3 regions of the Pseudoxanthomonas sp. YR558 genome follow, and region 2 is predicted to be linked to each of the others. Evidence: predicted binding sites of a transcription regulator. Region 2 holds the regulator's gene; each other region holds the start of a gene.
The links. Region 2 encodes HrcA, which represses chaperone genes, less so after heat shock. Its sites were predicted from a motif close to TTNGCACTCNNNNNNNNNGAGTGCNAA; they were not measured.
Positions count from the first base shown of each region.

Region 1: the regulator HrcA is predicted to act here: its motif matches at 5,243-5,269, upstream of BM365_RS12890 (co-chaperone GroES).
Region 3: the regulator HrcA is predicted to act here: its motif matches at 1,350-1,376, upstream of rpoH (RNA polymerase sigma factor RpoH).

Region 1 covers NZ_FPCI01000002.1:287,722-298,189, forward strand. The annotation lists gene BM365_RS12860 (polysaccharide biosynthesis/export family protein) at 1-931, shown strand, start outside; gene BM365_RS12865 (hypothetical protein) at 949-1,326, opposite strand; gene BM365_RS12870 (KGG domain-containing protein) at 1,620-1,880, shown strand; gene BM365_RS12875 (TlpA family protein disulfide reductase) at 1,903-2,496, opposite strand; gene BM365_RS12880 (protein-disulfide reductase DsbD family protein) at 2,493-4,775, opposite strand; gene cutA (divalent-cation tolerance protein CutA) at 4,780-5,112, opposite strand; gene BM365_RS12890 (co-chaperone GroES) at 5,317-5,610, shown strand; gene groL (chaperonin GroEL) at 5,715-7,355, shown strand; gene BM365_RS12900 (TonB-dependent receptor) at 7,571-10,468, shown strand, end outside.
Region 2 covers NZ_FPCI01000001.1:421,746-432,213, forward strand. The annotation lists gene BM365_RS01885 (prephenate dehydrogenase) at 1-614, opposite strand, end outside; gene BM365_RS01890 (DUF3857 domain-containing transglutaminase family protein) at 634-2,514, opposite strand; gene dnaJ (molecular chaperone DnaJ) at 2,631-3,752, opposite strand; gene dnaK (molecular chaperone DnaK) at 3,847-5,766, opposite strand; gene grpE (nucleotide exchange factor GrpE) at 5,877-6,398, opposite strand; gene hrcA (heat-inducible transcriptional repressor HrcA) at 6,440-7,489, opposite strand; gene recN (DNA repair protein RecN) at 7,616-9,283, shown strand; gene fur (ferric iron uptake transcriptional regulator) at 9,310-9,714, opposite strand; gene bamE (outer membrane protein assembly factor BamE) at 9,817-10,209, shown strand; gene BM365_RS01930 (RnfH family protein) at 10,219-10,468, opposite strand, start outside.
Region 3 covers NZ_FPCI01000001.1:1,934,193-1,944,660, reverse strand. The annotation lists gene BM365_RS09095 (dipeptidase) at 1-269, shown strand, start outside; gene BM365_RS09090 (metal-dependent hydrolase) at 371-1,213, shown strand; gene rpoH (RNA polymerase sigma factor RpoH) at 1,388-2,266, shown strand; gene BM365_RS09080 (hypothetical protein) at 2,400-3,827, shown strand; gene BM365_RS09075 (DUF1203 domain-containing protein) at 3,900-4,373, shown strand; gene BM365_RS09070 (NAD(P)/FAD-dependent oxidoreductase) at 4,346-5,626, opposite strand; gene BM365_RS09065 (MFS transporter) at 5,667-6,986, opposite strand; gene BM365_RS09060 (primosomal protein N') at 6,986-9,169, opposite strand; gene BM365_RS18155 (hypothetical protein) at 9,615-10,468, shown strand, end outside.

The DNA of each region.
Region 1 (10,468 bases), on a different contig from region 2:
ACCGCGCGCGGCCGTCGCATTGCCGCCGACGCTGGCGCAGTACCGCCCCGAGGAATACCGCATCCAGCCCGGCGACACGCTGATCGTCACCGTGTGGGACCACCCCGAGCTGACCACGCCGGCGGGCAACCAGCAGCAGGCCGCCACCAACGGGCGCCTGGTGCAGCCCGATGGCAGCTTCTTCTTTCCGTACGCCGGCAAGCTCAACGTCACCGACCAGACGATCGAGCAGGTGCGCAGCACGCTCGCGAGCCGATTGAGCCAATACCTGAAGTCGCCGCAGGTCGATGTCAACGTGGTCGGCCATGGCGCGAAGGTCACGCTGCAGGGCGCCTTCCAGGACACTACGCCGCAGGAGTTCACCACCGTACCGCTGACGCTGTCGCAGGCGGTGGGGCGCGCACGCATCGATGTGGAGCAGGCCGATCTGTCGGGTTTCGTGCTGACGCGTGATGGCAGCGACTATCCGCTCGACCTCGATGCGCTGAATCGCGGCACCGTGGCGGCCGATGTCTATCTGAAGCCCGGCGATCGCCTGTACATGCCGTTCAACGATCGCAAACAGGTGTACGTGATCGGCGAGGTGCTGCGCCCGCAGGCACTGACGTTCAAGACCACTGACATGAGCCTGACCCAGGCCCTTGGCCGTACCGGCGGACTGAATCCGGTGACGGCCAAGGGCGGTGCGGTCTACGTGATCCGCGGCATGGAAGACAACGCGCACGACCAGGCGACGGTGTACCACCTCGACGCGACGTCACCGGTGGCCTTCACGCTGGCGGACCGGTTCTCGCTGCGACCGGGCGATGTCGTCTGGGTCGGCCCGGCGGGCGTGACGCGCTGGAATCGCTTCCTGACGCAGCTGCTGCCGTTGTCCGGCATCATCAGCAACGCGGCCTCGGCGCAGTACAACTTCGACCGCGGCAATTGATCGTGGGCCGATGCGGATCACGCATCCAACGTTTCTTCCTCGCGCGCATATGGTTGCGCGCGGGGAACCAGCGTCAGGCCGGGTGACGGCTGCGCCTCGCCGACGGGACGCAATGCGTTGCGCCGCGAAGCCAGCACACGTAGGCGATCGGTGCGCGCCAATGCCCATCGCGCCGACCAGCGCATGCCCGCGGGGATCGATCGCACCGCGACGTTGGCTTGTGGTTGCCGCGGATCGTCCATCAGGACGACGACCAGCCAACCGCCGCGGCATGCGGCTACCTCAAGTACGGGATGCCCATCGAGATCCAGGCGCGCACCGCTCCAGTCGTCGTCGGGCGTTGCTTCCACCCACTGGAAATCGTCGGGAAGTTTCATCGGGACAGCCTTGGTCATGGGGACAGCCTTCTCGCTTGCACGGGGGGAAAGTTGATCGCAGGGTGCGATCCGGTCCGTCGTCGACGGACGCAACGTGGTTCTTCGCGGAGAAACGCGGACGTTCTTTTTTGTGTGCCCCGATCATAAGGACTGCGACGCCCTCGCGACCATTTCTGCTGAGTCCGCTTCAGCAACAAGCCAGTGATGTGGGCATGCGTGCACTGGATCACATCGAGTCATGTGCATGAACGACGTTCACGCGCTCATCGCATCGCACGCTACGTATCACACGGTTGCGTCCGCTTGCGTGGATGGACGTGATGACTGAGAAGAAGCGCAAGTGGGGCTTCGCGCTGCTCACGCCGGAGCAACGCAAGGAGATCGCGAGCAAGGGCGGTCGCGCGGCGCAGAAGCGTGGTCGCGCGCATCAGTTCGGCAGCGACGATGCGCGCGAGGCAGGCAAGAAGGGCGGCGCGAAGGTCAGCCAGGATCGCGCGCACATGGCGCGCATCGGCGCGAAGGGTGGACGCGTGCGGCCAGGCGAGCGGCAGGCGCGAGAAGAAGAGGAGTGAGGCGCGTGCGGCGCCTGCGGGTTCAGTCGACCCAGCCGCTGATTTCGCCGTGGGTGAACGGGCCGATCTTCTGGCGCGCGATGCGGCCATCGGCGTCCACCAGTACGGTGTAGGGCAGCACGCCCTTGGCGTTGCCCAGCCAGACGCTGGCGTCGGCCGGGCCTGGCGTATCGAGCACGATCGGGTAGCGCACCGGGATTTTCGCAGTGAAGTCGCGCACGCCCTCGGGCGTGTCCAGCGCGAGTCCGATCACCTGCACGCCGTCGTCGCCCTGCGCAGCGGCGAAGCGGTCGAGCTCCGGCATCTCCTCGATGCACGGCCCGCACCAACTCGCCCAGACGTTGATCAGCAAGCGCTTGCCCGCATAGCGCGCGCGCAGGTCGACGATGGCGCCATCCAGTCCCGGCAACGCGATGGCCGGCATGGGGTCGCCGATGCCCGCAGGCGTGACGCCAGCCGGTGGCGCGGGCGCCGTGGCGTTCGTCGCCGCGTGCAGCGCGCGTTCGCCCACCTGCGTGCGCCAGAAGGGATTGCCGTTGAACCACAGGCTGGCCAGCAGGCCCAAGCCGCCCGCGGCCGCCGCCACCAGCAGCACGCGTGATGTGGTGGCCTTCATCGTGCGGCGCGCTCGAAGGCCTGGCGCATGCCGTCCTGGGTCAGCACGGTCGGCAGGACTTCGCCCGCACCACCCCCGCGCGGATACATCACGTACAGCGGTACGCCGACCGCGCCGTGTTCTTCGAGGAAGGCGGTGATCGCCGGGTCCACGTTCGTCCAGTCGCCGGTCATCATCACGGCGTCGTGGGCCGTCAGTAGGTCGCGGAATGCGGACGTGTTGAGCACGGCCTTCTCGTTGGCCTTGCAGGTGACGCACCAATCGGCCGTCATGTCGACGAAGACGATGCGGCCTTCCGCACGCAAGCTGCCCAGCGCTTCGGCCGAGTAGGCCACATGGTCATCGCTGCGCGGGGTGAGCGTCGAGGCTTTCGGCATCCGATGTGCGACGACCAGGGGCAGCACCGATGCGACGACCAGCAGCCCGGCGAGCACGCGTTGCAGCGGTGCGGCGCGTAACTGCAGGCGCTGCCACCACCACAAGCCGAGCGTCAGTACGACCAGGCCTGCGAGCGCGAGGCCGATGGCATCGACGCCGCGCTGGTTGCCGAGCACCCACAGCAACCACGCCGCAGTGAGGTACATCGGGAAGGCGAGCACCTGCTTCAGCGTTTCCATCCACACGCCCGGGCGCGGCAGCCGGTTGGCGAGCGCGGGTACGAAACCGATCAGCAGGAACGGCAACGCCAGGCCGAGGCCGAGCACCGCGAACACCAGCAAGCCCAGCACGCCTGGCGCCGTGAACGCATAGGCCAGCGCAACACCCATGAACGGTGCGGTGCACGGACTGGCCACGACGACGGCGAGGACGCCGGTGAAGAAGTCGCCGGCCGGGCCGCTGCGCGTCGCGAGGCCGTGCCCCGCGCCTGCAAGGCGATGACCCACAGTGAAAACGCCTGACAAGCTCAGGCCCACGGCGAACATGATGTAGGCGAGCACGCCGACCACCCACGGTTGCTGCAGCTGGAAACCCCAGCCCAGCGCCTGACCCGCGTAGCGCAGCGCGATCGCAATCGCGCCGACCGCGATGAAGCTGACCAGCACGCCGGCGGTGTACCAGAGCGCACGATGGCGAGCATCGTTGCCGCCGCGGCCGCTCTCGGCCAGCGATAGCGCCTTCAACGAGAGGATCGGCAACACGCACGGCATCAGGTTGAGCACCAGGCCGCCCAGCAGCGCAAACGCGAAGGCGGTCAACAGCGAGATGGAGCCGTAGCCCTTGGTATTCGCAACCACGTTCTTGGGCGGACGCGTCCGCTCGACATTCGTGGTTGTTGTGGGAGCTTCCTCGGTCGTCGTCTCTGCCGGCGTATCGGCAGGCGTGGCCACGGGTGCCACGACGGCCGGCGCTTCGCTCACTACCGCGTCGGCGGGCGTCACCGTGCCGGCGGGGATGGCGAGCTTCACGCGGCGTGTCATCGGCGGATAGCAGATGCCGTCGGTCTGGCAGCCCTGGAACGTCACCCGCAACGTCGCGTTGAGTGCGTTGGCGCGATCTCGCTTCAGCGGCACCGGCACTTCGGCCTGGTCGAAGTACACGGTGACGTCGCCGAAATGCTCGTCGTGGTGCGCCACGCCCTTCGGCCAGTGCGGGGCTTGCAGCGAGACACCCGAGGCGCCTTCCAGTGCCATCGAGGTGCGGTCGCGATACACGTAATAGCCGCGCGCGGGGGTGAAACGCAGCAGCAGCTGGTTGCCGTCGAAAGCGATGGCTTCGAAGGCGAACGCCTGTTCGGCCGGCATCGGCAGGGCATCCGTGCCGGTCTGCGGCTTCGGGCCCAGCAGGCTGCCACCGGTCGCGCCGGTACCTAGCGGCACGAATGCCTCGTCCTCGGCGGGCGGCAGCGCGACCTTCAGCGTGCGCGTCTGCGGCGGATAGCAGATGCCGGCATCGGCGCAGCCCTGGTATTTGATCTTCAGGCTGACGCTGTCGGTGCCGGCTGCAGGTCGGCCCGGCAGCGTGGCGACCAGTTCGCCGCGATAGGTTTCGACATCGCCGAAGAATTCGTCGCGGTACGCCTTGCCCTTGGGCAGTTGCAGCGGCTGCGCGGCGAAACCGGTATCGGCGTCCACCCCGGTGCGGTGGCGGTACAGGTAATAGCCGTCGGTGATCTTCCAGCGGATCTCGATCCGATCGCGCGCCGGCGCGGTGGCGGTCAGCACGAAGGCGTCGTCCACCGGCAGCAGGTCGTCCTGGGTGATCGCGGCCGAGGCGGCGGGCGCCAGCAGCGAGACCAGGAACAGCAGCAGGAAGGCGAGCAGGGTGCGGATCGGCGTCATCGGGTCACTCGGGTCGGGCGTCGGTGCGGGTTTCCGCGGTCACCCAGTCCAGATAGGCGGGCAGGCAGGCGGCGGTTTCGACCGCCAGGATTTCCGGCAGTTCATACGGGTGGAGTTCCGCCAGCCGGGCCATCAGGGCGTCGCGCCGGTCGGCCGGGGTCTTGGCCAGCAGCTGGACCTCGGCAGCCTGCTCTACCTGGCCCTGCCATCGGTACGTCGACAGCAGGCCGGGCAGCAGGCTGACGCAGGCCGCCAGGCGCTCCTCCACCAGGGTCCGCGCCAGCCGCTGGGCGGTGTCGGCGTCCGGGCAGGTCGACAGGATCAGGAAGACAGGCATGGGCCGCCGATTATTGCAGACCCGCCCGGGCGGGCCCCTGCGACAAAGATGCGCACCCGCCCTTGAAAGCCCTGCGGCACCCCCAATATCCCCTGCATCCCGGCTTGGCCGGGTTTTTGTACCCGCGGCGTTGGCAGTCCCTTGAGGCGAGTGCTAACATCGCTACCCCTTTCCCAGTCCAATCAATCACTTAAGAGGATTGACATGAGCAATATCAAGCCGCTGTACGACCGCCTGGTGGTCAAGCCGATCGAAGCCGAAGAAACCTCGCTCGGCGGCATCATCATTCCCGACGCCGCGAAGGAAAAGCCCACCAAGGGTGAAGTCGTTGCCGTCGGCGAAGGCAAGTTCATCGAGGCCACCGGTGCCGTCCGCGCCCCGAAGGTCAAGGTCGGCGACAAGGTGATCTACGGCCAGTACTCCGGTTCGGCGTACAAGTCCGAAGGCGTCGAGTACAAGATCATCAAGGAAGACGACGTCCTCGCGATCCTCGGCTGATCGCGCGCGGCGGCTCCGCGCCGCCGCCCACGTCACCGCAATCCTCTTGATGGCGGGCCCCGCGCCCGCCGCACGAACCACTCTCAATATTCCTGGAGTTGCACATGGCAGCCAAAGATATCCGTTTCGGTGAAGACGCCCGTACGCGCATGGTGCGCGGCGTGAACATCCTCGCCAATGCCGTCAAGGCCACCCTCGGCCCGAAGGGCCGCAACGTCGTGCTCGAGAAGAGCTTCGGCGCCCCGACGATCACCAAGGACGGCGTCTCCGTCGCCAAGGAAATCGAACTGGCCGACAAGTTCGAGAACATGGGCGCGCAGATGGTGAAGGAAGTCGCGTCCAAGACCTCCGACAACGCCGGTGACGGCACCACCACCGCCACCGTGTTGGCGCAGGCGTTCATCCGCGAAGGCTCCAAGGCCGTCGCCGCCGGCATGAACCCGATGGATCTGAAGCGCGGCATCGACCAGGCCGTGAAGGCCGCCGTCGAAGAGCTGAAGAAGCTCTCCAAGCCGACCGCCGACGACAAGGCGATCGCCCAGGTCGGCACGATCTCGGCCAACTCCGACAGCAACATCGGCGACATCATCGCCGAGGCCATGAAGAAGGTCGGCAAGGAAGGCGTGATCACCGTTGAAGAAGGCTCGGGCCTGGAGAACGAACTCGACGTCGTCGAGGGCATGCAGTTCGACCGCGGCTACCTGTCGCCATACTTCATCAACAACCAGCAGTCGCAGCAGGTCGAATTCGACGACCCCTTCATCCTGATCCACGACAAGAAGGTCTCCAACGTCCGCGAACTGCTGCCGGTGCTGGAAGGCGTCGCCAAGGCCGGTAAGCCGCTGCTGATCGTGGCCGAGGAAGTGGAAGGCGAAGCGCTGGCCACCCTCGTGGTCAACACCATCCGCGGCATCGTCAAGGTCGCCGCCGTCAAGGCGCCGGGCTTCGGTGACCGTCGCAAGGCCATCCTGGAAGACATCGCCACGCTGACCAACGGCACGGTGATCTCCGAAGAAGTCGGCCTGCAGCTCGAGAAGGCCACCATCAACGACCTGGGTCGTGCGAAGAAGGTCGTGATCTCGAAGGAGAACACCACCATCATCGACGGCGCCGGCGATGCCGAGCGCATCCAGTCGCGCATCAAGCAGATCAAGGCGCAGATCGAAGAGACTTCTTCGGACTACGACCGCGAGAAGCTGCAGGAACGCGTGGCCAAGCTGGCCGGCGGCGTGGCCGTGATCAAGGTCGGTGCTTCGACCGAGATCGAGATGAAGGAAAAGAAGGCCCGCGTCGAAGACGCCCTGCACGCCACGCGTGCGGCGGTGGAAGAAGGCGTGGTCCCGGGCGGCGGCGTGGCGCTGATCCGCGCGCTGCAGACCATCGGCACCCTGAAGGGCGCCAACGAAGACCAGAACCACGGCATCCAGATCGCCCTGCGCGCGATGGAAGCCCCGCTGCGCGAAATCGTGACCAACGCCGGTGAAGAGCCGTCGGTGATCGTGAACCGCGTGAAGGACGGATCGGGCAACTTCGGCTACAACGCCGCCAATGGCGAGTTCGGCGACATGATCGAGTTCGGCATCCTGGACCCGACCAAGGTCACGCGCTCCGCGCTGCAGAATGCCGCTTCGATCGCGGGCCTGATGATCACCACCGAAGCGATGGTGGCCGAGGCTCCGAAGAAGGACGAGCCGGCGATGCCGGCCGGCGGTGGCATGGGCGGCATGGGCGGCATGGACTTCTAAGTCCCGCTTCCCGCGTCACCGTTCCAAGAAGGGCCCCGCAGCGATGCGGGGCCTTTTGTTTTTCGCGATATCCGCCTCGCGATACCGCAACAAGCGTTCCTGCAAAGCCGTGCGCGGGACACCTTTCCGCCGGACCCGCTCCGTAGCGTACGAACTTCGGTGCTTAACGATGTTTTCACCGACTACCACGCGAACGACAGCCATCGAGGAGAGGGATTCAGATGAAACGACATGCATTGCGCGATGCGATCCGCGTCGCCCTGATCGCGTGCGCGGCCACCGCGACCGCGGCGCACGCACAGGACGCGCCGACGCCTTCGAGCGCGGCACCCACCACACTGGACCGCATCCAGGTCACCGGTTCGCGCATCCGCCAGGTGGATGTGGAAACCGCCGCGCCGGTGCTGGTGATCTCGCGCGAAGAGATCCAGAAGCAAGGCTTCAACTCCGTCGCCGACATCCTGCAGAACATCACCAGCGCCGGCAGTCCAGCCGTGAGCCGCACCACGCCGCTCGCGGCGGGCGAAGCGGTGGGTGGCGCCTACATCGATCTGCGTAACCTCGGCCCCAATCGCACCCTGGTGTTGGTCAACGGAAAACGACTGGGCATCACCACCGGCGGCTTCCAGGACATCTCGCAGATCCCGGCCGCGATGATCGAACGCATCGAAGTGCTGAAAGACGGCGCCTCCACGCTGTACGGCTCCGATGCGATCGCCGGTGTCGTCAATCTGATCACCCGGCGCAACGTGGACGGCATGCAGGCCAGTGTCTACGGCGGGCAGTACTCCCAGGGCGATGGCCAGCGCACGGTGCTGGACCTGGTCGCTGGCTTCGGCACGGATCGCGGTTCGGTCACCGTCGGCGCGGAATACACGGAAGAGGATCCGGTGTGGGCGATCGACCGCTGGTTCTCGGCGAGCCGCTACCCGCTGGGTGAGGGCAGGGCGCCGCGTCCTGGAGGCGAAAGCGGCACTACCCAGTACGGCAGGTTGATCGTGCCGGACCGCGGCAGCTTCACCCTGCGACGCGAGACGCCCGGACTCGATCCACGCGACCTGGACAGCTACCGAGCGCTGAACAACGACATCGACTTCTCCTTGCCGGTCCAGCAGTCGACACTGCTGGCTGGCATCGAACGGAAGTCGGTGTTCGTCAACCTGGATCATCAGCTCAGCGAGCGGATCCGCTTCACCGGCGACATGCTCTATACCGACCGTGCTTCGTTCTCGCGCAATGCGGGCTATCCGTACTCGTCGCAGGCGTTCGACACGCCCATGTCGATCGACAGCTACTACAACCCCGTCGGCAACCAGAGTGGCGATGCGGATCCCACCGCGGTGCACTTCACCCGCCGTGGTTGGGAGGTACCGCGCGAGAACCGGCTTTCGCTGACCACCTATCGCTTCAGCGGCGCGCTGTCGGGCTACTTCGACCTCGCCGGCCGCAGTTGGGATTGGGATGTGGGCTATCTCTACAACCAGAACAAGGGCGTGCAGGTGGGCACCGGCAATCTCAACCTGGCCGCCGTGCGGATGGCGGTGGGCCCGTCGTTCCTCAACAGCCAGGGCGTGGTCCAGTGCGGGACGCCGGACAATCCGATCCCGCTGGGCACCAGCCAGGGGGAATGCACGCCATGGAATCCCCTGCTTCCGTTCGGCTACGGCGACCCAGGCGATGGCTCGGCGACGGACCCGGCCGTCAAGCAGTTCATCTTCCCGGTCGGGCAGGCCATCTCGATGACGAAGACGCAGGACTACTTCGCCAACATCACCGGCACCCTGGCAACGCTGCCAGGCGGCGACCTGGCCATTGCGCTGGGCATCGAACACCGCAAGGAATACGGGGAGTTCTCGCCCGATGCGCTGGCGCAATCGGGTGGTTCCACCGATCTCGCCGCGGGGCCCACGTCGGGCGGTTACAGCCTCGACGAGGTGTATGCCGAAGTGCAGGTGCCGCTGCTCGCCGATCTCCCTCTCGCACAGGAACTGACGCTCAGCGCGGCGACACGCTACTCGGACTACGACACCTTCGGCGACACCACCAACAGCAAGCTGGGCTTGAAGTGGAAGCCGGTGGATTCGCTGCTCGTCCGCAGCACGTGGGCCGAGGGGTTCCGCGCACCGGATGTCAGCAACCTGTACGGCGGTGCCTCGCAGACGTTCTCGTTCTACACCGATCCCTGCGATACCTCGTTCGGCGCCGCGCGCGGCAATGCACGCTGCCTGCAGGACGTTCCATCGGACTTCCGCCAGCCCGCCAACGACGCCGACGGCATCGCCAACGGGCCCGGCACGCAGACGCCGATCCCGTTCGTATCGGGATCGAATCCTGACCTGACGCCGGAGACGTCCGAATCGATGACGCTGGGTGTGGTGTTCAGCCCGTCGTTCGCGCCGGGGCTGAACCTGTCGCTGGACTGGTGGACGATCCGCATCGAGAACACCATCGTGGCCGACACCGAAACCCAGGTGCTGGACGACTGCTACCTGCGGGGGATCGAGGCGCGCTGCAATGCATCGACGGGTTCGCGCTTCGAGCGCGACGCGGCCACCGGACAGATCCTGTCGTTCGTCACCACGCCGATCAACGTGGGTCATGTGGAGACCGAGGGCTTCGACTTCGACGTCAACTATCGTCGGGCCACGCCGTGGGGCACCTTCAGCGCGAGCTGGCTGAGCACGTACATCAGCAAGCTGGAACTGAAGACCGACGCGCTCGAGGACAACCCGCCGCAGCAGTTGAACGGATTGTCGATCGGCACGGGCGCCAACTTCCGCGTGCGTTCCAACCTCAACCTCGGGTGGGAGCATGGAAGCTGGGGCGTGTCGTGGGGCATGCGGTACTACTCCGGGCTCAAGGAGCGCTGCGCGCTCGACGATATCTGCAGCCTGCCCACCTACAGCGCCCCGTGGACCGGAGGCAGGATCCTCCGGCTGCACGAGCGTCCCTCGACGACATTCCATGACGTGCAGGTCCGCTATCAGGCACCTTGGAACGCAACGATCTCGTTCGGCGCCAACAATGTGTTCGAACGCTACGGACCGCCGATGTATTCGCAACCGAACTCGGGCTATTCGTACTATGGCGGTTACGACATCGGACGGTTCGTT
Region 2 (10,468 bases):
ATTTCGAACGACGCCGAGCGGAACGGCATCAGCGCCGCCAGGTCGCCGGTGTGCACGGCTTCGTTGCGCAGTACGCCGGCTTGCGCCAGATGGGTGGCATGGACCATCGCCTGTACCAGCGCCATCACGCGGTCATGCTGTTCGGGCGTTGCCTGCACGCATTCGGCTTCCAGCGCGGCAAGCAACGATGCGACCCAGGGTCGCCAGGTCTCTAGCCGTGCCTCGCTGACCACCATCACCCTGCCTTTCAGGGTTGGTGCCTTCGGCGGTGCGGTCATCGGATGCAGGCCCACGACCTCGGCCCGCGAGGCGAGCATCGCGGCGATGGGCGCCGCCTTGATGGAGGTCACGTCCAACCACAGCCGACCCGATTCCGTGCCGCCTGCGATATCGGCGTAGCGCGCGATCAGGGCCGCCGTGTGGCGGATGGGCGCGCAGAACACAAGTACGTCGGCGCGCGCGACCAGTTCCACCTCGTCCACGCTTGAGGCATCGGCCGGATCATGGCCGATGACCTCCAGACCCATCCGTGTGCGGAAGAACCGCGCCAACCATTGCCCGTACGCACCGGCGCTGCCGACGATGCCGATCAGCGGATGGAGGGCGGGCGTCACGCGTTGCACCGGGCAATGCTCACTGCTGCACCGCTCCTTCCCCGGTCAGGTAGACCACCTGCGCGCGCAGGTCGGGCATGATCTTGCGCATGACCCGGGCGAAGCCGTCGTTGTACTCCGGCGAGCACACCGGGCCCGGCGTGCGGTCGTCCAGCGTGCGCCGTACATGCAGGCGTGCGCCCTCCTGCCGGAACGTTGAGACGTAGCTGAGCGTACCTTCGCGCACACTGACGTCCTTCGGTACGGCGACGATCCGCATCGATGCCGGAAACTCGAAGGTGTACTCCTCATCCGAATGGTAGGCACCACAGCTGCTCTCGCCCGCCGGCTGGTCCGGATCGCCGAGTTGCGAGGCGACCAGCATGGAGACCGGCGTGAAACTGAGGAACCAGGGCTGCACCTGGAAGCCGCCGCTCGTCGGAAGCATCCGGTCGACTTCAAAGTCCGCATCCATGTTGAACGTTTCCAGCATCGGCACGGGGTCGTCGTACGTCACCTTGCCACTCGCGTTCAGCGCGTTCCCGCGGAAGTAATTGCGCACCAGCTTGTCGGCATCGCTGGCGCCGACGTTGCGGAACTGCGCACGCGCCGCCACTGCCATGCGTCCGCTCAACTCGACCCGCTGCGATCCCTTGATCGAACCGTCCGGTTGGATCCGGAGGGTCGTGCGCAGCTTCTGTGATTCCGAACCCACCTGCGTCACCGGCGTGGTGGTGCCGTCGCGATGCCCGTCCACCAGCAACACCGGCTTGCCTGCCGCACCGTCCGGCAGGCTGCCGAAGGGCACCGTCGCCGCGGTGGAGTCCACGTAAAGATCCAGGCTGGGGATGTAGTTGATCACGTGGTTGACGACCGACGCGACCGGGATGTCCGGCAACGTGTATGTACCGCCGGCGTTGATGAGCGCCTGGGTGCTGTCGATGCCGCGCGCTTTTAGCAACGCCTGCAGCAGGGTCGCATGGTCTTTGCAATCGCCCATGCGGTTGTCGAGCACCACGTCCAGGTCGCGCGGGACCACCGCGCCCAGGCCGATGCAGTTGCCTGCATAGGTGATCTTCGTGGAGACCCATTCGTAGAGTTTCTTGGCGGTCTCACGCGGGTCCTTGCTCTTGCCCACGATCTCCGCGGCGAGCGTGCGCAACCGGGGGGTCAGCGCGGCCTTGGCGTTGGCCGGGCCACCATAAGCTGCGGCGATGTCGACGTAGCTGGCGAAGGTGGAAAATGCGTAGCCCGGATAGCGATCGGCGGTGAAGACCGTATCGCGCAGGCTCTCGCGGTCGACCGGCTGGCGGTTGCTCCATTGCCAGCGCACGATCCGGCGGCCGTCGCGGGTTTCTACGGCGGGCTGCGTCATCTGCCAGTTGCGCCACGTCGCCTGCATGGCCTCCGGCGCGTCGATGGTGACCTTGACGTCGCCGTAGTACGCCGCCGGGCTGTAGTTGCGGATCACCGAGAAGTGGCCCGGGAACATCGGCTGCGTTGCGGTCACCCGGTAGGTGAACACCGTGGTGTCGCCGACAGCGAGCTCCGGGAACACGACGGTGAGTGTCGTCTGGTCGGAGTAGATCGGCGAATCGCCCTCCCGCCCCGAACTGCTGCTGACCTGGTAGTTGCCACGCGGCACATCGACGCGGCGGCCGTCGGGCTTCAACGTATAGGCCTCGACTACCTCGGCCTTCTGGATGCTGGTGCTGTAGCTGACCGACGCATCCTTGGCCGCCTCCAGGGCGCTGTCCTTCAGTACCTTGATCGCGGTTTCCTGTTCCTGCACGAAGCTGCCGTCGGCATTGAGCACGAAGCGCGTCGACTCGCGCTCCACCTGCAACGGCCGGTCATCGGCCGCCCATGCGGGCGCCATGACGACCAGTGCCAACCATCCCCACCTCTTCCCCATGTTCATGCGCACGCGATCTCCCTTCTTCGTGGACGTGAATGAAAACGGCCCCGGGGTCGCCGGGGCCGTCGCAGGATGCCACAAGCCGCGCGCAGGCGCGGGCGGCGGGATGTCGCGGGGGCTCAGGACGTCATGCGGTCCCAGAAGCCCTTAACGCCATCGAGGAAGGTGGCGGATTTGGGCGAATGCTTGCGCGCTTCGTCGCCGACGAACGTGGCTTCGAATTTCTCCAGCAGCTCGCGCTGTTCGGTCGTCAGGTTGACGGGGGTTTCCACCACCACGCGGCAGTAGAGATCGCCTTCGCTGCGGCTGCGGACCGACTTCACGCCCTTGCCGCGGAGGCGGAACAGTTTGCCCGTCTGCGTCTCGGCAGGCACGCGGATCTCCGCCTCGCCGTGCAGCGTGGGCACGCGGATGGTGTCGCCCAGCGCCGCCTGCGAGATGCGGATCGGCACCTCGCAATGCAGGTCGTCGCCATCACGCTGGAAGATGTCGTGCTCGCGCACGCGCACTTCCACATACAGATCGCCCGGGGGTGTGCCGGGCGGGCCCGCCTCGCCCTCGCCGGTCAGGCGGATGCGGTCGCCGTTGTCCACGCCCGCCGGGATCTTGACCGACAGGACCTTCTCTTCCTCGACGCGACCGGCGCCATGGCACTCGGTGCAGGGATTCTTGATGGTCTGGCCACGCCCGCCGCAGGCCGGACAGGCCTGTTGCATGGCGAAGATGCCGCGCTGCATGCGCACGTTACCGCGACCGCCGCAGGTGCTGCAGGTCTCGACCTTGCCGTCCGCCGAGCCCGAGCCTTTGCAGGGCTCGCAGGCGACCAGCGACGGGATCTCGATGCGCTTCTCGACACCCGCAACCGCTTCCTCCAGGTCGAGCTCCATCACGTAGCCGACGTCGGCGCCACGCCGCGCGGCACGCGCGCCACCGCCGCCGAAGATGTTGCCGAAGATATCGCCGAAGATGTCACCCATGTCCGGGCCGCCGGGACCGCCGGCGCCGCCCATGCCGTGCTCGAACGCGGCATGGCCGTGGGCGTCGTAGGTACGGCGCTTGGCCCCGTCCGACAGCACTTCGTAGGCTTCCTTGCATTCCTTGAACGCCGCTTCGGCCGCGGCATCGCCAGGATTGCGGTCGGGATGGTGCTTCATCGCGCAACGGCGATAGGCCTTCTTCAGGTCTTCGTCGCTGGCGTCGCGGGCCACGCCCAGGACTTCGTAGTAATCGCGCTTGCTCATGTGCTGTCTGGCTGGTCTCGCAGGGTCGCCGGATGGCAAAACGGGAGGCCGTGGCAGGCCACGTCTCCCGTTCGCCGCATCCCGTGGGCCGGGATTACTTCTTGTCGTCCTTCACCTCGGTGAACTCCGCATCGACCACGTCGTCGGCCGGCGCAGAGGGACCACCCGCGCCGCCGGCACCCGGCTGCTCGCTGGAAGCGGCCGCCGCGTACAGCGACTGGCCGGCTTCTTCGAGCGCCTTGGCCTTGGCTTCGATCTGGGTCTTCTCGTCGCCCTTCATCGCCGACTCGAGCTCGGCGATCGCCGACTCGACGCGACCGATCACATCGCCCGGCACCTTGCTGCCATGCTCGGTGATGGCGCTGCGGGTGGCGTGGATCAGGCCGTCGGCGTGGTTGCGCGCCTGGACCAGCTCCTGGAACTTCTTGTCTTCCTCGCGGTGCGCCTCGGCATCGGCCACCATCCGCGCGATCTCGTCCTCGGACAGGCCCGAACCGGCCTTGATCTCGACCTTCTGTTCCTTGTTGGTCTTCTTGTCCTTGGCCGACACGTGCAGGATGCCGTTGGCGTCGATGTCGAACGACACTTCCACCTGCGGCATGCCGCGCGGCGCGGCATCGATCCCGGACAGATCGAACTTGGCCAGCGACTTGTTGAAGCGGGCCTGCTCGCGCTCGCCCTGCAGCACGTGCACCGTCACCGCGGACTGGTTGTCCTCGGCGGTGGAGAAGGTCTGCGAGGCCTTGGTCGGGATGGTGGTGTTCTTCTCGATGATCTTGGTGAACACGCCACCCAGCGTCTCGATGCCCAGGCTCAGCGGGGTCACGTCGAGCAGCAGCACGTCCTTGACGTCGCCGGCCAGCACGCCACCCTGGATCGCGGCGCCCAGCGCCACGGCCTCATCGGGGTTGACGTCCTTGCGCGGTTCCTTGCCGAAGAACTCTGCCACCGCCTGCTGCACCTTCGGCATGCGGGTCTGGCCACCGACGAGGATGACTTCGCCGATGTCGCTGGCGCGCAGGCCGGCGTCGTTCAGCGCGATGCGGCACGGCTCGATCGTCTTCTTCACCAGGTCTTCGACCAGCGCTTCCAGCTTGGCGCGGGTCAGCTTGATGTTGAGGTGCTTCGGGCCCGAGGCGTCGGCGGTGACGTACGGCAGGTTCACTTCGGTCTGCTGCGAGCTGGACAGCTCGATCTTGGCGCGTTCGGCGGCGTCCTTCAGGCGCTGCAGGGCCAGCGGATCCTTGCGCAGGTCGATGCCCTGGTCCTTCTGGAACTCCTCGACGAGGTAATCGATGACGCGCTTGTCGAAGTCTTCGCCACCCAGGAAGGTGTCGCCGTTGGTCGCCAGCACTTCGAACTGCTTCTCGCCGTCGACATTGGCGATCTCGATGATCGACACGTCGAAGGTGCCGCCACCCAGGTCGTAGACGACGATCTTGCGGTCGGCGCCGCCTTCACCCTTGTCCAGGCCATAGGCCAGTGCGGCCGCGGTGGGCTCGTTGATGATGCGCTTGACGTCCAGGCCGGCGATCTTGCCCGCGTCCTTGGTCGCCTGGCGCTGGCTGTCGTTGAAGTAGGCCGGCACGGTGATGACGGCTTCGGTGACGGTTTCGCCCAGGAAGGCCTCGGCCGTCTTCTTCATCTTTTCCAGGATGCGCGCGGAGATTTCCTGCGCCGACAGCTTCTTGCCGTCGTTGGTCTGCACCCACGCATCGCCGTTCTCGTGCGCGATGATGTCGTACGGGACCAGGTCGAGGTCCTTCTTCACTTCGGCGTCGGTGAACTTGCGGCCGATCAGGCGCTTCACCGCGTAGAAGGTGTTCTTCGGGTTGGTCACGGCCTGGCGCTTGGCCGAGGCGCCGACCAGGACTTCGCCGTCCTTGGTGTAGGCGACGATGGAGGGCGTGGTGCGGTCGCCTTCCGAGTTTTCGATGACGCGGGCCTTGCCGCCGTCCATGATCGCCACGCACGAGTTCGTCGTGCCCAGGTCGATGCCGATGATCTTGCCCATGATGGATGTCGCTCCCTAGCGAATGCTGATGTTGGACCCGGCGATCGGCCGGGTGGATGGTCCCGATATAGGGGTGCGATGGCGCGGTTCAAGCGCCGTCGCGAGGCCGTTCAGTCGTGCTTGGCCACGACCACGAGGGCCGGGCGCAGCAGGCGGCCGTTGAGCACGTAGCCCTTCTGGAACACCTGCACCACGCTGCCCGGCGCCGCGCCGGGCGCGTCGGCCTGGCTGATGGCCTGGTGGTGTTCGGGGTTGAAGGCTTCGCCGGTGGGGTCCAGCAGGGCCAAGCCGTTGTCACCGGCCACCTTCAACAACTGCTTGAAGGTCAGTTCGAGGCCATCCTTGAGCGGATTCGGCTCGGCACCAGCCGCAGCCAAGCCGGCGTCAAGGCTGTCGAACACGGGCAGCAGGTCGCCCAGCAGACGCTCGTTGGCGAACTTGCGGGCCTGTTCGATATCGCGCGCGACGCGCTTGCGCTGGTTCTCCAGGTCGGCGCGCTCCAGCAGCGTGGTGGCGCGCAACTGGTCGAGCTCGTTGCGCAGCGTTTCCAGCTCGGCCAGCAGAGCGGCGTCGGTATCGGGGGACTCGGGCGCGTCGCCCGGCGTGGTGTCGTGATCGTGCGGTTCGTTCATTTCGGTTCCCTGGCGGCAGGTCCAGCCGCCCAACCGGGAACCTATGGGGCCGGCGTTTCCGGATTCAAGGCTGCCCCGAGGACATCGGCGGCAGCCTGGACCACGGGAATCACCCGGTCATAGGCCATCCGCGTGGGCCCGATCACCCCCAGCACGCCCAGCACCTGGCCACCCGCCATGTAGGGCGCAGTCACCACCGAGACGCCATCGTGCGGGGCCAGGCCGGTGTCTTCACCGATGAAGATGCGCACGCCCGGCGCATGGATCGTCCGCTCAAGCAGTTGCAGGATCTCGCGCTTGCGCGCGAACGCCTCGAACAGGTCGCGCAGACGCTCCAGGTCGGACAGCTCCTGCACGCCCATCAGGCGGGTCTGCCCTGCCAGGACGACGTCATCGTTCGGGGGGGTCAGCGCCTGTTCGGCCAGCTCGATGGATTCGGCCAGCAGCCCTTCCATCTCGGTCTGGGCGCTGCGCAGGTCGCGCAGCAAGGTGGAGCGGATGTCCGCCAGCGGCCGGCCGGCGAAATGGGTGTTCAGATAATTGGAGACGCGCTCCAGCTCGGAACGTTCATAGGATCTGCGCGTTTCGATGACCCGGTTCTGCACATCGTTGTCGGCGAAGACCAGGATCGCCATCACCCGCTTGCCATCCAGCGGCACGAAGTCGATATAGCGGAAGGCGAACTGTTCGCGCCGCGGCACGCTGACCACGCCGACGAAGTGGGTCATTGCCGACAGCAGCTCGGACGCATTGCCCAACAAGGCCTGGGTGCCGGCGCCACTGGACAACTCGGAGCGCAATCGCGCCACCTCGCCCTCGCCCAGCGACTTCACCTGCACCAGACTGTCGACGAACACCCGGTAGCCCTGCGCGGTAGGAATGCGGCCGGCGGAGGTGTGCGGCGAGCTCAGCAGCCCCACTTCTTCAAGCTCGGCCAGGATGTTACGGATCGTGGCCGGGCTGACCTCCAGGCCCGCGTGCCGGGCCAGCGTCTGCGACCCCACTGGCTCACCGTCGCGGATGTAGCGCGAAATCAGCGTGCGCAATAGGTGGCGGGCGCGTGGGTCCAGCGGGGGCGACGTCGACGACATGCCGCATAGATAGCGCCAACGCGGAGGCGCCCGCAAGCACCTTGCTTGCCGTCTCGGCCGGTGCGACGCCGGAGGGCGAGCATCGCGCGCCTTCGAACCGCCATCGCCCGGCCCTACACTATCGCCATGCTGACCCATCTCGCGATCAAGGATTTCGCCGTCGTCCGCGCTGCCGAACTCGAGTTCGGCGAGGGCATGACCGTCATTTCGGGGGAAACCGGCGCAGGCAAGTCCCTGCTGGTGGACGCGCTGGGCTTCCTGTCCGGGTTGCGCGCCGACAGCGGCGTGGTCCGCCACGGCGCCGAACGCGCCGAGCTTTCCGCCGAGTTCCAGCCCGTGGCCGGCTCGCCCGCCCTCGCCTGGCTGGCCGACCACGAGTTGGACGACGACGGCCAATGCCAATTGCGCCGGGTCATCCGCGCCGATGGCGGCTCCCGCGCGTGGATCAACGGCCGCAGCGTCACCCTGTCCCAGTTGACCGACCTGGCCGGCCGCCTGGTCGAAATCCACGGCCAGCACGAGCACCAGGCGTTGCTGGCCCGCCACAGCCAGCTGGAACTGCTCGACGCCTATGCAGGCAACCAGGCCGAGGCGCGCGCCGTCCGCGATGCTGCGCGTCACTGGAATGCGCTGTTGGGCGAACGCGAGCAGCTGTCGGGCCAGGGCGACGTCTCGGACCGCATCAACTATCTCGAGCACCAGCTCGCCGAACTCCAGCGCGAGGACCTGGCGCCCGTCGCACTCGAAGCCCTGGTCGCCGGCCATCGCCGCCAGGCGCATGCGGCCGGCCTGATCGCGGCGTGCGACGCCGCACTGGTCGGCCTGTCGGGCGACGACGGCCCGTCGTTCTCGCGCCAGTTGCAGCACACCCGTGCGGACCTGGCCCGCCAGGTCGAACACGAACCGCGGCTGCGGGGTGTCGACAACCTGCTGGAGAGCGCAACGATCCAGATCGAAGAAGCCCTAGCGCTCCTCGGCCAGGTGCGCGATGACCTGGATGTCGATCCCGGCCAGCTCGACGAGCTCGAGCGCCGCCTGGTGCGCGTCCACGATCTTGCGCGCAAGCATCGCGTCCCACTGGACGGCCTGCAGGAGCAGCACGATCGGCTGGCTGCGGAGCTGGAATCCCTGCGTGGCGCCGGCGAACGCCTGCTCAAGCTCAACGACGAGATCGAAGCCGCGCGCACGCAGTGGCGCACCACCGCTGATGCACTCAGCCGGACGCGGCAGCGCGCCGCCAAGGCGCTCGGCGACACCACCAGCGCGCTGATCGCCGAACTCGGCATGGGCGGTGGGCGCTTCGAAGTGGCGCTGGAACCGCACGACGGCGAACGGCCCGACCCGTCAGGCGCCGAGCGCACCGAATTCCTGGTATCGGCGAACGCCGGCCAGCCGCCGCGCCCACTGCGCAAGGTCGCTTCAGGCGGCGAACTGGCCCGCATCTCGCTCGCTATCGAAGTCGCGGCGCTGGGTCTGGACGCGGTGCCGACGATGGTCTTCGACGAAGTCGATACCGGCATCGGCGGCGCCGTCGCCGAGATCGTGGGCCAGAAGCTGCGCGCGCTCGGTGCGCAGCGGCAGGTTCTGTGCGTGACCCACCTGCCGCAGGTCGCCGCGCAGGGCCACGCGCATTACCGCGTCAGCAAGGCACCCGTGGATGGAATGACGCAGAGCGCCGTCGAGAAGCTGGGCGCGAAGCAGCGTGAAGAGGAACTGGCGCGCATGCTGGGCGGCGTGGAAGTCAGCAAGGAAGCGCACGCGGCAGCGAAGCGGCTGCTCGCCAACGCGGTCTGAATTCCGTTTTCTTAGGGGATCTCGAACTAGCGCTTCTTGCGCACGTAGAGCACCAATGAGTGCTCTTCCAGCTCGTAGCCGTGTTTGGCGGCGATCTCGCGCTGCAGCTTCTCGATCTCGCCGCTTTCGAACTCGATGATCTTGCCGGTGTCCACGTCCACCATGTGGTCGTGGTGTCCACCACGATCCAGCTCATAGACGGCCTGGCCGCCCTCGAAGTTGTGCTTGAGCACCAGCCCCGCCGCCTCGAACTGGGTCAGCACGCGGTACACCGTCGCCAGACCGATCTCGTCGCCGTGCTCCAGCAGTTGCCGGTAAATGTCTTCCGCGCTGAAGTGATGCTGATGGTTCTTCTGCTCCAGCAGCTCAAGGATCCGCATGCGCGGATGGGTGACCTTGAGGCCGACTTTGCGTAGATCCTGCGATTCCATGGCGTCTCCGTTCACTCTCGGTTTAGCGCCAGCTGCCTGAAGCTCGGTTGCGGCGGTCCGTGTGAGTGTATCATCGGCCCGGTTTCCCACCGTACCTGTCCCATGCGCAAATTCCTGCTGGTTGCCGTCCTCGCTTCCGCCACCGCTGGCTGCGGCATCCTCTACAAGCAGCCGATCTACCAGGGCAGCCTGCTCGAGAAGACGTCGGTGGACCAATTGCAGGTGGGCCAGAGCAAGCAGCAGGTGCAGTCGCTGTTGGGCAGCCCGTCCATTGCCGATCCGTTCCACGCGCAGCGCTGGGATTACACCGCGAGCAACCGCACCAACCGCCGCGGCACCACGGAAGTGAAGAACCTCACCCTGCTGTTCAACGGCGACACGCTCGCCAGCTGGGAAGGCGAATACTTCCCCGAAGCCGACCTGCAGCTGTCCAAGGACGTGCGCAAGTTCGGCCCGAACCTGGCCAAGGAAAAGAAGAAGGGCCGTCGCCGCTGAGGCGAGGCGCTACCTGCGCGCCCGTCGGCGGCGCGCTTCCTTCGGATCCAGCAACAATGGGCGCAGCACTTCCACGCGATCGCCCTCACGCAACACTACGCCAGCGTCCGCCATCACGCCGTGGACCGCTGTCGGCTGTGTCGGCGTAAGGCCGTCGAACCCGCTGGCAGCCAACGCATCCGCGACCGTCGATCCCTCGGGTAACTCCAGCACCACCGACTCCACACGGTGCGGCCACGCCCGGATCGCCTCTACCCGC
Region 3 (10,468 bases), 1.5 Mb from region 2:
CGGTGAGGCGCGCGACGCTGGACGACTACATGTCGCACCTGCTGCACATCATCAAGGTGGCGGGCGTGGATCACGTCGGTGTGGGGGCGGACTGGGATGGCGGCGGTGGCGTGGAGGGAATGGAGGATGTGGGCGCGCTGCCGCTCGTCACGGCGCGTTTGCTCGCCGCGGGCTACGGTGAAGATGATGTCCGAAAGATATGGGGCGAGAACCTGCTCAGGGTGCTCCGCGAAGCGCAGTCGGTGGCGGAGCCCAGCGCGAAGCCCTGACCAGTATTGGCGCCCTGACGGCCCGCCGAAATCCGGCAGGATGTACGTGCGTTCACTCGCGTAGAGAAGGCGCGCCTGTCGCTGGAACAGGAGTTGTTTCCATGGACGAATCGATCACGCCGCGCCGCTTCGTTGAGGCGTTTACGTACGACATCCCGAAGCACTGGTTGCCGGGAAACGAAGTGGTGTCCTCGCTGCTGAATGCCTACACGGTGCTGGTGCCGGCCAATGAAGCGTTTTACATCCGCACGTTGAATGCGTGCCTGCCGCGCATCACGGATGAATCCCTGCGCAAGCGGTGCCAAGCCTTCATCCGTCAGGAAGCCCAGCATGGCGTCGCACACAAGCGCTATTGGGACAATCTGGATGCGCAGGGCTATGCCTACAGAGGCTTCGAGCGGATCGTGGACCGCGCCATCTTCAAGACGATGGATCGCTGGGCGCCGCTATGGCTGCGCGCGTCGCTGGTCAGCTGTGTCGAACACATCAATGCGTACTTGGGTTACGAGTTTCTGTCGCAGGCCATGCTCGAAAGAGCAGATCCGCGAGTGAAGGACTTGATGGAGTGGCATTTCGCGGAAGAGATCGAACATCGTGCGGTCGCCTTCGACCTGCTGCAGGCGATTTCTCCGAGCTATCCGGTGCGGCTTGCGGGTGCGGCGACGACGGCCGCGTTGTTCTACGTGCTGATGACGGGCCTGGCGGTGGCGTTGCTGGTCCAGGATGGCGCGTTCTGGCGCAGGGCCACTCTCCGCCAGGCTGCCGCCCATCTGGGATCGAACCACCACATGGGCCGTCGCACGATCGGGCACTTGTGGGACTACCTCCGCCCCGGGTTCCATCCATCGCAGTTGGGCGGCGACGGCCTCGCTGCTGCCGTTCTCGCGAGGCAGGCGACAGCGCACCCCCCTGTGGTTGTCGCGATGGCGGCAAAAGCTGAATGAACGCCTTCCATCTCCAGGCTGCTTCCGGGCATCAAGGTTCGAATTCGCCAACTATTTGAAAGCCAATGGAAATTTCTGCGCCCCGCGGGTCCCTGGGATTGTTGCACCGGTGGGACAAAGGGAACTTCCCATGTGGTTAGCAGTCGAACCCCCCGACTGCTAACATCCTTGCCCATGAACCAGATCACCTCCACCACCGCCCTGGTCCCCAACAATCTGCCGATCCCCAGCGCCCTGGGTTCGCTCGACGCCTACATCAGCGCCGTGCACCAGATCCCGGTGCTGTCGGTGGAAAACGAGCGTGAGCTCGCCAACCGCTACCGCGAGGATGAAGACCTCGACGCCGCGCGCGAACTGGTGCACTCGCACCTGCGCTTCGTCGTGCATGTCGCCCGTGGCTACAACGGCTACGGCCTGCCGCTCGGCGACCTGATCCAGGAAGGCAACATCGGCCTGATGAAGGCCGTCAAGCGCTTCGACCCCGACATGGGCGTCCGCCTGGTGAGCTTCGCCGTGCACTGGATCCGTGCCGAGATGCACGAGTTCATCCTGAAGAACTGGCGCATCGTGAAGGTCGCCACGACCAAGGCGCAGCGCAAGCTGTTCTTCAACCTGCGCAAGTCCAAGACCCGCCTGGGCTGGATGAACGCGGAAGAAGTCAGCGCGATCGCCAAGGACCTCAATGTGTCCGAGCGCGAAGTGCTTGAGATGGAGTCGCGTTTGTCGGGGCGCGACATCGGCTTCGATGCGCCGTCCGACGAAGACGACGATCACGCGCCGCCGTCGCCGGCCAGCTACCTGGTCGCACGCGATGAGGATCCGTCGCAGGCCTACGAGCGCGCCGACAGCGAAGACAACCAGCTCGAGCTGCTGCGCGAGGGTCTGGCGAATCTCGACGACCGCTCGCGCGACATCATCAAGCGTCGCTGGCTGGATGGCGAAAGCAAGGTGACGCTGCAGGAACTTGCCGACGAGTACGGCATTTCCGCAGAGCGCGTGCGCCAGGTCGAAGCCAATGCGCTGAAGAAGATGAAGGCCCTGTTCGCCGCCTGACACAGGCACCGCAGGCCAAAGACGAGAGGCTCCGCAAGGAGCCTCTTTGCGTTTTGGCGGATTCATCCGCTGCCGAAAGTGTGATCCACTACGCCGCAGTCCGTACCGGACGACGACATCACAGGAGCAGGGCATGCGGTGGGGGAAACAGGGGCGTTGGATCGTGGGGCTGGCTTGGCTCGTCGTGGGCACCTGCGCCATGGCGACGAACGAAGCATGGGCGCGAGGCGCTGATGGAGCGAAGGCGGCGGATGCGCAAGGCCGCATCACCTTCGGGATCGATCGCGAGGAATACGACGCGCAGGCCCGCGCTGCGATGCAGGTGGACCCGATCGTGGCCAAACACCTGGGTGCGATCCGCACGGTGTCGCTGGACGAGCCTGCGAGCATGGACGAACCGGGCCCTGACGTCCTGGTGTTCGACGTGATGGGCAGCCGAGGCAAGGGGCGCGTCACTGCACGCTTCATCACCGTCAGCCCGACCGAGGAAGTCCTGGGCCCCGGCACGCTGGTGATGGCGGATGGCACCACGCACGACATCGACGGAAACGCCGATGCGCTCGCCGCGGAGGCCGAACACGACCACGCGCACGACGATGAAGCGGCGCTCGCGGAAGGCAAGGACATCTTCACCCGGCAAGCGCGCGAGGCCGCGCAGCGGTATCCGCTCGTGCAGGAACACATCGGCCGGATCGACACGTTCACGATGAACGAAGTGGCTACCGGTGCGGCGGCCGGCATGAACGCGTTCGTGTTCGACCTCGTTGGCAGCAAGGGGCGCGGAACGTTGGAGGCCGACTTCATCACCGTCAGCGCCGACACCGAGCGCCTGGGCAAAGGCGTCCTGACCTTGCAGGACGGTCGCCGCCTGCCGTTCGAAGGCGAACCGCGTGGTGTGGAGGAGCCCGAGGACGATGAGGCGGACACGTCGCTGTTCGGCGACATGCAGGACAACATTTTCACCCGCCAGGCGCGTGCCGCGGCGCAACGCTATCCGCTGGTGCAACAGCACATCGGCACGCTGTCGTCGTTCGAACTGGACCTGACGGCCAGCAGCGAAGCGGAAGGCGCGGATGAGTTCGTGTTCGCGCTCGCCGGCGACAAGGGACGCGGCCGCTTGCTGGCCGAGTTCATCACCGTGGATGCGGACACCGAACGTCTCGGCAAGGGCGTGCTGACCTTGGCGGACGGGCGCGAATTCGCGTTCGAAGGCGAGCCGCCGACAGCGAGCGAGCAGGCATCGTCCCGCGCGGACACCGGGCGTGGCGACATTCCCGAGACTTTCGCGCAACAGGACGGAATCTTCGTCCTGCAGGCCAACGCCGCCATGCAGGCGCATCCCGTGGTGAAGCGCCACATCGGCGATATCCGTGAAGCGGCCTTCGATCGTGAAGCGTCGTGGGCGGCGGAAGGCGAGCGCTACATCTTCGATCTGAAAGGCAGCAAGGGTGCCGGCCGGCTGGAGGCCGAATTCATCACCGTGGACGCGGACAGCGAGCGCATCGGTGAGGGTGAACTGGTGATGGCGAACGGGAAGCGGTACCCCCTGGGCGACGAGTAAACCGCGCAAGATCCGGATAGCCGGATCGCCCGTGCGACACCAACATGGCGTCACTTCCACAGGAGTGACGCCATGTCGTTCGTGATCCGGGGCCTGTCCCCCGCCCCTTTCCTGCCGCTGTTCGCGCTCGACGATGCCGCGCTGGCGGCGCGCAACATCCGCCGCGTCGTCGCGGATGCCGACCATGGCTTCCCGTGTCGCGTCACGCTGCAGGATGCGCGCCGGGGAGACGCCCTGTTGCTGCTTCCCTATCTCCACCATGATGTCGCCGGGCCGTATCGCGCCAGCGGTCCGATCTTCGTCAGCGAAGCGGCCCTGAAGGCGTCATCGGTGGAGTTCCGCGACGCGTTGCCGCCTACGTTTCCGCGGCGCCTGCTGTCGCTGCGCGCTTACGACGAAGAGGGCGTGATGCGCGATGCCGAGGTGGTCGAAGGCACCGATGCACTTCCCCACCTGAAACGGCTGCTCGATCTGCCGGGCGTCGCCTACCTGCACGTTCACAACGCGCGTCGCGGCTGCTATGCCTGCCGCGTCGATCCGGTCTGATCTTCGTCTTTACCGAGGATGATCCGCGCGCCGCGCTGGTAGCTCCAGTACGCCCAGAACCAGTTCAGCAGCACGACGAGCCGGTTGCGGAAGCCGATCAGGAAGAACACGTGCGCGGTAAGCCAGAACCACCAGGCGAGCAAGCCGGAGAACTTCAGCCGGCCGAAGTCGACGACCGCGGCCATGCGTCCGATGGTGGCGAGGTTGCCGAAGTCGCGGTAGCGGAAGGCGCCCGGTGACGGACGTCCCGCCAGTCGTGCGCGCAGCACCTTCGCCACGTGCCCGCCCATCTGTTTCGCGGCGGGCGCGACACCCGGCACCGGACGACCGTCGGTGCTGAGGGAGGCCAGGTCGCCGGCCACGAAGATGTCCGGGTGGCCGGGTACGCTCAGGTCGGGCTCCACCGCCACGCGTCCGGCACGGTCCAGCGGCACGCCGAGCGAGCGCGCCAACGGCGATGCAGCGACACCGGCGGCCCATACGACCGTCTTCGCGGGAACGAAGGTATCGCCGAGCCGGTAACCGTCGTCGTCGATGTGGCTCACCGGCGTTCCGGTCGCCACTTCAACGCCGAGCCTTTCGAGCTGCCGGCGCGCCTGCTCCGACAAGGCCTCGGGAAACGATGCCAACACGCGTGGCCCGGCTTCCACCAGGCGCACGCGTGCCTGCGAGGGATCGATATGGCGGAACTCGTTCTTCAGTGTGTGCCGCGCGATCTCGGCCAGCGTGCCCGCGAGCTCGACGCCAGTCGGGCCGCCGCCGACGATGGCGAAGCTGAGCCAGGCCGCGCGTTTCTGCGGATCGCTTTCCGCCTCTGCACGTTCGAAGGCGAGCAGCAGGTGGCGGCGCAGTTGGAGCGCGTCGTCGAGCGTCTTCAAGCCCGGTGCGTGCGCGGCCCATTCGTCGTGACCGAAGTAGGCATGCGTCGCGCCGGTGGCCACGAGCAGGTAATCGAAGGCGAGGGCGCTGCCATCGGCGAACACCACCTGCTTGTCCTGGGGCGCGATCGACGCGACATCGGCCAACCGTACTTCGACGTTCTGCTGCTTGCGCAGGATGTGCCGCAGCGGCGCGGCGATGTCGGGTGCGGACAGGCCCGCAGTCGCCACCTGGTACAGCAGCGGCTGGAAAAGATGATGGTTGTGCCGATCGATCAGGGTGATGCGGACGGGCGCTCCGGCCAACGCGCGCGTGGCCCAGAGGCCACCGAAGCCGCCGCCGACGATGACGACGTGGGGAAGTGCTGCCTGCATGCCCTGTTCTCCTGTCACCGCAGGCGATTGTCGCATGCCGTCAGTGCGCGTCGCGGTCGATCAGCGAGGTGCGCCGGGTGTCGGGCATCCACAGGTACACCAGCAGCGAGCACGCGATGCAGGCAGTGACGTACCAGTAGAAGCCGGTTTCCATGCCGGCCTTCTTGAACCACAGCGCGACCATGTCGGCAGTGCCGCCGAAGGCCGCCACGGCGAGCGCATACGGCAGGCCTACGCCCAGTGCGCGGATCTCGACCGGGAACATTTCCGCCTTCACCACCGCATTGATCGCGGTATAGCCGCTCAGGATCACCAGCGCCGCCATCACCAGCCAGAACGCGTGGCTGGCGCTCTGCACGTTCTGCAGCTGGCTGAGGATCGGCACGGTGAACAGCGTGCCCAGCACACCGAAGGCGATCAGGATGCGGCGCCGGCCGATGCGGTCCGACAGCGCGCCGACGACCGGTTGCAGCAGCATGTAGAAGAACAGCGTGGACGCGTTGATCAGGCTGGCCGTCTCCGCCGCCATGCCGGCGCTGTTGACGAGGAATTTGTGCACGTAGGTCGTGTACGTATAGAACGCCAGCGTGCCGCCCATCGTCAGGCCGACCACGGCCAGCACCGCGCGCGGATGCTGCATCAACGCCCGCAGCGTGCCTTGCGACTGCTGGTGCGTAGCGCTCGCGTCGGATTCGCTGCGGGCGAACGATTCGGTTTCCACCATGTTCCGGCGCAACCACAACGCGACAAGCGCCGCCACGGCGCCGATCGCGAACGGAATGCGCCAGCCCCAGTCGCGCAGTTGCTCGTCGGTGAGGAAGACGCGCTGCAGCGCGATCAGCACGCCGAGTGCGACCAGGTGGCCCATTACCAGGGTGACGTACTGGAAGCTCGACCAGAAACCGCGGTGCTCGCGGGTAGCCATTTCGCTCAGGTAGGTGGCCGACGCGCCGTACTCACCGCCGACACTGAGCCCTTGCAGCAGGCGCGCCAGTACCAGCAAGACCGGCGCAGCGACGCCGATGCTCGCATAGCCCGGCGTGCAGGCGATGATGAGGGAGCCCGCGCACATCATCACCACCGACAGCATCAACGCGCGCTTGCGGCCGTGGCGGTCGGCGTAGCGGCCAAGCAGCCAACCGCCCAGTGGCCGCATCAGGAAACCCACCGCGAAGATCACGGCGGTCTTCAGTAGCTGGCTGGTGCGGTCGCCGCCGGGAAAGAACACGTCGGCGAAGTACAGCGAGAACGCGGCGTAGACATACCAGTCGTACCACTCCACCAGATTGCCGACCGAGCCGCTGAAGATGCTGCGCAAGCGGCGGGCGGGCGTCATCGCATCGGGTGGCGTGGGCGTCATCAGTAGAGGTCCATGGGATCCACGTCGAGCGACCAGCGCGTGCGGCGCGCTTCGGGCAGCGCGTGGATCTGCGGAAGGGCGAGGTCGAGCGTGCGATGCAGCGTGCGGCGTTCGGGCGAGGAGAGCAGCAGCTGCACGCGATGCAGACCCGCGCGCCGCGGCATCGGCGCAGGCAGCGGGCCGTGCAGTTCGAGCGTGGCGTCCTGTGCGCGCAGTGCCTGCTTGGCCGCCTGCAGGAACTGCTGCGCCGCATCCACGTGCTGGGCTTCGGCGCGCAGCAGCGCGAGGTGCGCGAACGGCGGGAAGCCCGCCATGCGGCGTTGCTCGAGTTCGGCGTCGGCGAAGGCGTGGTAACCGCCGTTGATGAGCGTATCCAGCAACGGATGGTCAGGATGGTGCGTCTGCAGCCAGACGTCGCCGCGCTTGCCGGCGCGTCCCGCGCGTCCGGCGACCTGGATGAGCTGTTGCGCGAGTTTTTCGGTCGCGCGGAAGTCGGTGGAGAACAGCCCTTCGTCCACGCCCACCACGGCCACCCGGGTGAGGTGCGGAAGATCGTGGCCCTTGGCGAGGATCTGCGTGCCGACCAGGATGCCCGGGGCCTCGCCCAGCTTCGCCAACTGCTGCGCCAAGCCGTCGCGCTTCTGCGTGGTGCTGCGGTCCACCCGCAGCACCGGCACGTCCTGGAAGGTCTCGGTGAGCAGTTCCTCGAGCCGTTCGGTGCCGATGCCCTGCGGCTGCAATGCGAGGCCACCGCAATCCGGGCACGCCAGCGGCGCGGGCTGGCGCGCGCCACAGTGATGGCACTGCAGCCGTTTGCCGGCGCCATGCACGGTCATGGACGCATCGCAGCGCTTGCAGTGCGCGCTCCAGCCACAGTCGTGGCAGAGCAGTACGGGTGCGTAGCCGCGTCGATTCTTGAACACCAGCGCCTGGCCGCCGGCGTCGACGGCCTGGCGCAGCGCCTGCAGCGTGTCGGTGAGCAACCCTGCCTGCTGCGGGCGCTTGCGCATGTCCAGCACGCGCACGCTGGGTGGCTGGGCTTCGCCAGCGCGCTGCGACAGACGCAGATGGATATAGCGGCCGCTGCGCGCGTTGTGCAGCGTCTCCAGCGAGGGCGTCGCACTCCCCAGCACCACCGGCACGTCCAGCGCCTTGCCGCGGACGAGGGCGAAATCGCGGGCGTGGTAGCGGATGCCATCCTGCTGTTTGTAGCTGCCGTCGTGTTCCTCATCGACGACGATCACACCGGCGTCGGGCAGCGGCGTGAACACCGCCGAGCGCGTACCGACCACCACCCGCGCCTCGCCGCGCAGGCAGGCGGCCCAGGTGCGGGCGCGCTCGCCATCGTTGAGGCCCGAATGCAGCGCATGCACAGGCACGCCCAGGCGGTCGCGGAAGCGCGACAGGGTCTGCGGCGTCAGGCCGATCTCGGGCACCAGGACCAGCGCCTGGCGCCCGCGTGCCAGGCAGTCGGCGATCGCCTGCAGATAGACCTCGGTCTTGCCGCTGCCGGTCACGCCGTCCAGCAACAGCGCACCGAAGCCGCGGGTGGCGACGATGGCATCGACGGCAGCGCGTTGCTGTTCGTTGAGTGGCGGGCCTGCGCGGGGCACGGGCGTGGGTGCGGACACCGGCACGGCCACGCGCTCCGCCAATCCGCGCTTGGCCAGGGCGCGCGCGGTCGCGCGGCCTTCGTCCAAGTGCAGGTCCAGCACGTCCTCGTCCAGCGGGGCCATCGCCAACAGGTCCGCCAGGCGACGCGGCCGGCTGCCGGCGCGCAGGCGATCGAGCTGGGTCCGCCCGGTCTCGGTCAGTCGCCAGTGCCAGGCGTGGGTGTCGGGAAGGGGTTCGCCCTGGCGGAGGACGGTGGGTAGCGCCGTGGCGAAGACCTCGCCGAGCGGGGCGTGGGTGTAGCGGGCCAGCCAGTGCAGGGAGTCCAACAGTTCTCCGTGCACGAGCGGCGCGTCGTCCAGCACCCCCAAGGCCTCGCGCAGCTCGGGCACGTCCTCGGTACGGGGCTCGACCGATGCGACCACCCCCACCAGCTCGCGGCTTCCGAACGGCACGCGGACCCGCTTGCCGATGTCGGCGGGGGTCGGCGCATGGCCGGGCGGCGGCAGGTAGTCGAACGCCTGCGGCAGGGGCACGGGCAGGGCGATCCGCAGGACGGGGGAGGGTGGCATCGGCTGCAGTTTATCGGTCCGCTCGGGCGAGGTCAGGTCTTGTGCAGTTGCACCGTTCTCCTGCCAATTTCTTGACGAAATTCACGCAAGTGCCCATCCCGTAAAGGGAAATGGGTTTATCCACATCCGCTGTGGATAAATCTGTGCATGGCGCTGATGCTTCACGGCGCGATGACGTCCCTGCAAGCCTTCCAGTCAGGTTGGCGAAAAAAGCGCCATCCTTATTATTTCTTTCAATATCAATAGTTTGTGCGTGAAACCCAGCTGAAACATGGCGCCCGACAAGGCGCCCGCCGGGGCTCGTGACGGTTTGGTGACCGCTGTGCACAACGCATTTTCGTGGAAACCCTTGTGCCGCCTTGGAGAGCAGGTTCCGACGCGCTGTCAAGCGTCCATACGGCCCCGCAGGCTGTCTATGATCAGACCGTCGAACCCCGGTTTTCGCATGACCCCGAACCATCCGCCAGAACCCCCTCCCGCCGCCCTGGCCGCCTTCCTTCGTGGCTGCGAACGGCGCGGTGCGGTCTTCGCTGCACTCCAGTGCGGCGACACCGAGCGCGGCGACGTGGCGCTGGCGGCGGCGCTCCGGGCGTTCCGGGCCCACGCGGCGGAGTTGCCGATGGCCGCGTGGCCGGCGCGATTCTGGAGCCTGCTGGTCGCGGCCCCGCCGTTGCGCGCGGAATCGCCCGTCGCCCAGCGTGCGCCGGCGATGCAGGCGCTCGCCGACATCGCCGCACCCGACCGTGCCGCTCTGCTGTTGCGGCTGGCCGGTGGACTCCAGGAAGAAGAGGCGGCCGGCGTACTGGGCCTGTCTCCCGACGACTACCGGGCCGCGTTGGCACGGGCTTGCCCGCGCGATGCCGCAGGGCGCCTCGACGCCGACGCCTGGCGTCGCCTCGCCGAGGCGGTCCAGACGCACCTGCGTGATCTGCCTCCCGAACGCCTGGCGCGCCTGGCCCGCCTACGCGAGGAAGCGCTGGCGGGCACGCGGATGCCGCCTGCCGCCGCTACACCGATCCGCCCGGCAGTGCCCCTCAGGATGCCGCGCCGCTGGCCCTGGGTCGTGCTGGTCCTGCTGCTGATGGCCGCCGCCTTGGCCGCCACCTGGTGGCCCGGTGCGCCGTGGGCGACGCTGCTACAGCCAGCGCCCACGCCTGTGTCCGGCGTGGTCACCCTCACCGATCCCGACATCCGGCAGGAAGCGTTGCCGCCGGCCGAACCGCCCGCTGCGCGTTTCGATGCAGAGGAAGCCGCGCGCACCGATCGTGACGCACCGATGCGCGCGGATCCCGAAGCGGC